2 linked regions of the Caballeronia sp. LZ062 genome follow. The protein of the gene in region 1 interacts with the protein of each later gene in a pairwise test. Links are inferred from orthologs where the notes say so. Each region holds a gene or a part of one and is shown on either strand. Other genes may lie near its edges.

Region 1 (4,624 bases):
TGGAGAACTTCGGTACGGTGTCGAGCTTCGCGCCCTACGGCTGGCCTGCCGTGCTGACGGCCGTCGCAACGAGCGGCATCGTGTTCAGCTTCAACGGCTTTCAGAGCCCGGTGAATTTGGCGGGCGAAGCGCGCAATCCGGCTCGCAGCGTGCCGTTCGCGGTGGTCGGCTCCATCTTGATCGCGCTCGTGATCTATGTACTGCTGCAGATTGCTTACATCGGCGCAGTGAGCCCGAGCGACGTTATGCAGGGCTGGAAGCACTTCCATTTCGCGTCGCCGTTCGCGGAACTGGCAATTGCGCTCAACTTGAATTGGCTCGCCGTGCTGCTCTACATCGACGCGTTCGTGAGCCCGAGCGGAACCGGCACGACGTACATGGCGACGACCACGCGCATGATTTACGCGATGGAGCGCAACAACACGATGCCGAAGATGTTTGGCAACGTGCATCCGTTCTACGGCGTGCCGCGGCCGGCCATGTGGTTCAACCTGATCGTCGCTTTCATCTTCATGTTCTTCTTCCGCGGCTGGGGCACGCTCGCGGCGGTCATTTCGGTGGCGACGGTCATTTCGTATCTGACGGGCCCGATCAGCCTGATGGCGCTGCGCCGGTCCGCGCCGGATCTCGAACGCCCGCTCACGTTGCCGATGATGGGCGTGATCGCGCCGTTCGCGTTCGTGTGCGCGTCGCTCGTGCTGTATTGGGCGAAGTGGCCGCTGACGGGACACATCATTCTGCTGATGGTGGTTGCGTTGCCGGTGTACTTCTACTTTCAGGGCAAGACCGGTTTCGCCGGCTGGGGCCGCGATCTGAAGGCCGCGTGGTGGCTGATCGGCTATCTGCCGTCGATGGCGGTGATGTCGCTCATCGGCAGCAAGCAGTTCGGCGGCAGCGGCCTGCTGCCGTATGGCTGGGATATGGCCGTGGTCGCCGTCATGTCGCTGCTGTACTACTACTGGGGCGTGCACAGCGGCTATCGCTCGGACTATCTGGACGAGCGCGAAAGCCGCGACGACATCCTCGAGGAAATCGGCGCTTAAAGCGTCCTCGCAGCGGTTGCTCAGCGGTTGAGCGAAGCCCGCCTGAACGTCGAGTTCAGGCGGGCTTTGTCGTTCTGGCGCGGCTTACGCGTCCGCGAACACGTAGTTGGCCATCGCGAGCGCACGCTGGAACGTGCCGAGCGACTGGATGCGAAGCGTGTAATCGTCCGCCGCCGCGCCGAGCGCGCCGAACACGGGCAGCAGATGCTCGTCCGTCGGATGCATCAGCGCGGCGTGCGGCGCGCGGGCGCGGTAGTCGAGCAGCGCGTCCGTGTCACGCGCCGCCAGCCGCGCTTCGAACCAGTCGGTGAATTCGGCCACGCGCGGATCGGCATCGTGCGGACGCGCGGCGAAATCGGCCATGCGCAGATTGTGCGTGATCTGCCCGGAACCGACGATCATCACGCCGTCATCGCGCAGATCGCGCAGCGCCCGGCCAACGCGAAAGTGATGCTCGGCGTCCAGGCGCGGCTGAATCGAGAGTTGCGCGACCGGCACGTCGGCATCAGGAAACATCAACAGCAGCGGGACCCATGCGCCGTGGTCGAGTCCGTGGACCGCCGTTGCGCTCGCCACGCCGCGAGCGCGGAGCAGCACGGCGGCGCGCTCGGCGACATCGGGCGCGCCCGGCGCGGGATAACGCAGTTCGTAAAGCGCGGGCGGAAAGCCGTAGAAGTCATGGATCGTGTCCGGCCGCGCAGCGATGCTCGCCACCGGTTGCGCGGTGCCCCAGTGCGCGGACAGCATCAGGATTGCGCGCGGACGCGGCAGCGTCGCGGCGAGCGTGCCGAATTCGGCGGACGGCATCGCGGGGTCGATCGGCAGCGTCGGCGCACCGTGGGAGATAAAGACGGTCGGGAGTCGGCTCATGGCAGCAGCCTCGAAAGATGGGATGCCACGAATGTATAGCCAGCCGCGACGTAGATAAACGGCGGCTGAGGCAACGGATTATGTCCGCCCTGTTGGCAATTAGTCGCTCGCGCCGCCCATGCCCGGCCACGCGGCCGCGATAGGTTGCGCCACGCCGAACAGGTCGATGACGCGCGCAACCGTGTGGTCGACCATGTCGTCGATGGACGCCGGCTTCTGATAGAACGCCGGCAGCGGCGGAAAAATGACGCCGCCCATTTCGGTGACGGCCGTCATATTGCGCAGATGCGCGAGATTGAACGGCGTTTCGCGCACGAGCAGCACGAGCCGTCGGCGCTCTTTGAGCACGACATCGGCGGCGCGGGTGACGAGATTGTCGGAGAGACCGTGCGCGATGCTCGCGAGCGTGCGCATCGAACATGGCGCGACGATCATGCCGTCCGTCGCGAAGGAACCGGACGCGATGCTCGCGCCCACGTCGCGCACGTTATGCACGACGTCCGCGAGTGCGTTGACGGCGGCTTTGTCGAGATCGAGTTCGTGCTGGATGTTGAGCCAGCCCGCGCTCGACACCAGCAGATGCGTCTCCACGCCGCCCAGCCGGCGCAGCGTTTGAAGCAAACGCACGCCGTAGATGGCGCCCGTTGCCCCGGTGATCGCGACGATCAGCCGTCGCTTGGCAGCAGCAGGCGCACTCACTTGCACTACGGCTTTAAGCGGCGGCGAAAAGCTGCTGCAATTCGCCCGACTGATACATCTCCATCATGATGTCCGAGCCGCCGATGAACTCGCCGTTCACGTAAAGCTGCGGAATGGTCGGCCAGTTGGAGAATTCCTTGATGCCCTGGCGGATGGCGTCGTCTTCGAGGACGTTCACCGTCGTGATCTGGTCGACGCCGCACGCCTTCAGCACCTGAATGGCGCGGCCCGAGAAGCCGCACATCGGGAATTGCGCGGTGCCTTTCATGAAAAGGACGACCGGGTTCTGATCGACGATCTGCTTGATGCGTTCTTGCGTTTCCATGGCGTTCCTGCGAAGAAGGTGAGTCTCGAAATGATAGCGGATTTCGCCTGTCCGGGCTGTCGGTCAAGGCGCGGCGAGGCCGCCGCTGATCCGTTCGATGCCCGCGAGATCGCGCATGGAGCGCACGGCAGTGAAGCCGCGCGCGGACAGTAACTGGCGCACGGCGTCGGCCTGATCGTAGCCGTGCTCGATCCACAGCGCGCCCGCGCGCGAGAGCAGCAAAGGCGCCGTTTCGACGATGACGCGGATCGCCGAAAGGCCGTCGGCCTCGTCGGTGAGCGCGCCGCGCGGCTCGAAGCGCAGGTCGCCTTGCGCGAGATGCGGATCGTCGCTCGCGATGTACGGCGGATTGCTGACGATGGCGTCAAAGCGCAGCGATGCATCGACGCTCGCCGTCCAGTCGCTTTCGACGAACGTGAGCGCGCCGCCCGCGCGTGCCCGATCGAGCAGCCGCTCCGCGTTGCGCCGGGCGACATCGAGCGCGGCCGGAGAGCGGTCCACGGCAAAAACGCGCGCATCGGGCCGCGCATGCGCAATCGCGATGGCGATGGCGCCCGTTCCGGTGCCGAGATCGAGCACCCGGGCATTCGGCATCCCGGAGATGGCGTCGAGCGCCGTTTCGACAAGCAATTCGGTCTCCGGACGCGGAATCAGCACGTCGGGCGTCACGTCGAAGCCGAGGCCGAAGAATTCGCGCTTGCCGGTCAGTTGCGCAATCGGTTCGCCCGCGACGCGGCGCGCCGCGAGCGCCTCGAAGCGCGCGACGGCCGCGTCATCGAGCGTTTCGGCGTCGCGCGTGATCAGTTCCGTGCGCCGCCAGCCGAGCACGTGCGTGAGCAGCACGCGTGTTTCGAGCGCGGGCAGCGGCGAGGCGCGCAGCAAATCCGCCGCTGTCGTCACTCCGCTTCCCCGAGCGCCGCGAGCAGTTCCGCCTGATGCTCGGACACGAGCGCGCCGATCAGTTCGTCGAGATCGCCGTCCATGATGTGTTCGAGCTTGTAGAGCGTCAGGTTGATGCGGTGATCCGTCATGCGCCCTTGCGGGAAGTTGTACGTCCGAATGCGTTCCGAGCGGTCGCCGGAACCGATCAGGCTCTTGCGCGTCGCGGCTTCCTTCGCGTGCTGCTCGTGATACTGCTTGTCCTTGATGCGCGCGGCGAGCACCTTCAGCGCGCGATCCTTGTTCTTGTGCTGCGAGCGGTCGTCCTGACATTCGACGACGATGCCCGTCGGCAAGTGCGTGACGCGCACCGCCGAATCCGTCTTGTTGATGTGCTGCCCGCCCGCGCCCGACGCGCGGAACGTGTCGATACGCAAATCGGCCGGATTGATGACGACTTCGCTGATTTCGTCGGCTTCCGGCATGACCGCGACCGTGCAGGCCGACGTGTGAATGCGCCCCTGCGTTTCCGTCGCCGGGACGCGCTGCACGCGATGCCCGCCCGATTCGAACTTGAGCCGCGAATACGCGCCTTGCCCCGCGATCCGCACGATGACTTCCTTGTAGCCGCCGAGGTCCGAAACGCTTTCGGACATCGTCTCCGCCGTCCAGCGGTTGCGTTCCGCGTAACGCAGATACATGCGCAGCAAGTCGCCCGCGAAGAGCGCCGATTCGTCGCCGCCCGTGCCCGCGCGAATTTCGATGAAGATGTTGCGTTCGTCGTTCGGGTCCTTCGGCAGCAGCATCG
Region 2 (2,815 bases), 1.1 Mb from region 1 along the record:
TCGATCTTCTTCGCCGGCATGGAAGGCTCGCGCATTCCGGTGGCGGTCGCGCACGGCGAAGGCTTCGCGGACTTCTCGCAACAGGGCGATGCGGCGAGCGCGCTCGTCGCGATGCGTTTCGTCGATCATCGCGGCAACGCGACTGAGCAGTATCCGTTCAATCCCAACGGTTCGCCGCAAGGCATCACGTCCGTCACGACGCCGGATGGCCGCTTCACGGTGCTGATGCCGCACATGGAGCGCGTGCATCGCAACGTGCAGATGAGCTGGACGCCCGCCGACTGGACCACCGACGCGAGCCCGTGGCTGCGCGTGTTCCAGAACGCGCGACGCTTTCTCGGCTGATCGCGCGTAAGCGTCGAAGAACGCCCCGGCGTCTCGGGGCGTTTTTCTTGAACTACGCGATCTCAAAAGCAACAAAGCCGCCCGAGGGCGGCTTTGTTATATGCAGCGTAGGTTCGCGGCAAGCGGAAAGTTACTTGATCACCGCTTTCTTGCGCAGATTCTCTTCGAACGCCTGCAGCTTTTCCTGCTGCATTTGCTGCGCAATTTGCGCCTTGACCTGCTCGAACGGCGGCGGCGCGATATCGCGGCTGTCGTCGAGACGAATGATGTGCCAGCCGAATTGCGTCTTAACCGGCGCGGGCGTGACTTCGCCCTTCTTCAGCTTCTCGGCCGCGGCGCCGAACTCCGGCACATACGCCGAGGGCGCGGACCAGTCGAGGTCGCCGCCGTTCTTGCCCGATCCCGGGTCCTTCGAATATTGCTTCGCGAGGTCTTCGAAGCTCGCGCCGCCCTTGATCTTCGCGATCAGGTCGTTCGCCTGCGCCTCGTTATCCACGAGGATGTGATGCAGATGCAGTTCCTTGCCGCCGCCTTGCTGCTTCACGAGCTGGTCGTAGCGCGCCTTGATTTCGGCATCGGTCGGCTTGTTCTTCGCGACGAAGTCTTCGATCATCGCGCGCAGCACGACGGTCTGCTGCGCGACGGCCAATTGCGCCTTCACGTCCGGGCGGTTCGCCACGCCTTCGCGGGCGGCTTCCTGCATCAGGATTTCGCGGTTGATGAGTTCTTCGCGCACGGCCTGTTGCAGTTGCGGCGAATCCTGCTGACCCTGCTGGACGAGTTGCTTCACGAGCGCATCGGCGCGCGCCGTGGGAATCGGCGTGCCGTTCACGACGGCGATGTTCTGCGCGAACGCGGGAGCCGCCGCGAACGCAGCCAGCAACACCCAGACGCGGGTTTTTTTCAAAGTCATCGGAGGTTCCTAACTGAACAAACAGACGCCTCAAAGGCGGGTTTAGCGAGATTGAAGCCAGGCGCCGGACTGCAGAGAGTCCAGCGAACCGCGATTTATTCGAATTGTTCTGCGAACTCTTGCGGCGTATAAGCCCGGATGGCAAGCGCGTGCACGCCGCGCCGCATTTCCTCGGCCAGCGCATCATACACCAGCCGATGCCGCGCCACGCGCGCCTTGCCGGCGAAGCGTTCCGCGACGATCGTCACCGTGTAGTGACTGCCCGACGCCGCGCCCGCGTGGCCCGCGTGCGCGGCGCTGTCGTCCTCGATATGGACGGATTGCGGACTCAGCGCCGCTTCGAGACGCGCTTCAAGATGCGCAATCTTGTCCTGCGCGCTGGCGGCCATGAAATCGAAGGCAGCGTTCACTGATTGTCCTCCTTCATGTATTTCGCGAGCCAGAAACTCTGCGCGACGATAAAGAGCACGAGGCAGCCCGTCGCGCCGAAGAGCTTGAAGTTGACCCACTGGTCGGTCGTGAAGTGATAGGCGACGAAGAGGTTCACGATGCCGAGCAGCGCGAAAAACACCGCCCACGCGATATTCAACTGTCCCCACACGCGATGCGGCAGCACGATCTGCTTGCCCATCATCGCTTCGATCAGGTTCTTCCTGAAGCCGACTTGCGCGACGATCAGCGCGAACGCGAAGAGCCAGTAAAGGGCAGTGGGCTTCCATTTGATGAACGTGTCGTTATGCAGGACGAGCGTTGCGCCGCCGAACACGACGACGACGCCCAGGCTCACCCACAACATCGGATCGACCTTGCGGTGCCGGAACGCGACCCAAGCGATCTGCACGAGCGTCGCCGCGATCGCGACGGCTGTCGCCGTATAGATGCCCCAAATCTTGAAAGCGACGAAAAAGAGGATGATCGGAAACAGATCGAACAGGAATTTCATTGGCGTCCGGAGATGAGGCGAATGGTGCGATGCGGGGCGCGATGACGCTAAACGAACGCCCGCTCGAAAAGAGCGGGCGCGGGTCGGGCGGCGGCCACGAGCGAGTCTGCTCGCCCGCGTCCGCTCAAGGCTGAACCCGCTTACTTGGGTTCGAATTGTAGCGCAGCCGAGTTGATGCAATACCGGAGGCCCGTCGGCGCGGGGCCGTCCTCGAACACGTGGCCGAGATGCGCGCCGCAGTTCTTGCACTGCACTTCGATACGCAGCATGCCGTGCGAGCGGTCGGTCTTTTCTTTGATCACTTCGCCGTTGATCGGCTTGAAATAGCTCGGCCAGCCGCAGCCGGCGTCGAACTTGGTGTCGGATTCGAAAAGCGGGGTGCCGCAACACACGCAGTCGTACACGCCGCGCTCGAAATGATCCCAGTATTCGCCAGTGAACGGCCGTTCGGTCGCCGCGTGGCGCGTGACCTGGTATTGCATCTCGTTGAGTTCACGGCGATAGGCCGCGTCGTCCTTTTGCAGCGGATGCTCGGTGGCGCCGGGGGTGTCGTCTCGGTTCATGGTCTTCCTTTCGTTGCTCTCGTTGCTCTGGGCAGTGTAGTTGGGGGCGGG

Evidence for each region. Proteins that work in one complex are often made in the same cells at the same time.
Region 2: the proteins of grxD (region 1) and P9239_RS11470 interact in binary tests that used the Escherichia coli proteins (3 or more experiments, as listed by UniProt). The link is inferred for Caballeronia sp. LZ062 from one-to-one orthologs.

What each region holds. Positions count from the first base shown.
Region 1 is NZ_JARTWB010000002.1:22,515-27,138, forward strand. The notes cover bases 1,282-4,220. They hold grxD (Grx4 family monothiol glutaredoxin), read right to left. Parts: upstream 2,938-4,220; coding sequence 2,626-2,937; downstream 1,282-2,625. Other genes in these bases: P9239_RS06165 (class III extradiol ring-cleavage dioxygenase), read right to left, coding at 1,282-1,913; P9239_RS06170 (UbiX family flavin prenyltransferase), read right to left, coding at 2,013-2,612; prmC (peptide chain release factor N(5)-glutamine methyltransferase), read right to left, coding at 3,001-3,837; prfA (peptide chain release factor 1), read right to left, coding at 3,834-4,220. Outside these bases: P9239_RS06160 (APC family permease), read left to right, coding at 1-1,043; more of P9239_RS06165, read right to left, coding at 1,128-1,281; more of prfA, read right to left, coding at 4,221-4,624. UniProt on the Escherichia coli protein: Monothiol glutaredoxin involved in the biogenesis of iron-sulfur clusters.
Region 2 is NZ_JARTWB010000002.1:1,151,822-1,154,636, reverse strand. It holds P9239_RS11470 (BolA family protein), read right to left. Parts: upstream 1,648-2,815; coding sequence 1,354-1,647; downstream 1-1,353. Other genes in the region: msrB (peptide-methionine (R)-S-oxide reductase MsrB), read right to left, coding at 2,342-2,764; P9239_RS11465 (septation protein A), read right to left, coding at 1,665-2,201; P9239_RS11475 (peptidylprolyl isomerase), read right to left, coding at 476-1,258; purL (phosphoribosylformylglycinamidine synthase), read left to right, coding at 1-345. UniProt on the Escherichia coli protein: Transcriptional regulator that plays an important role in general stress response. Has many effects on cell morphology, cell growth and cell division. Acts by regulating the transcription of many genes, including dacA (PBP-5), dacC (PBP-6), ampC and mreB.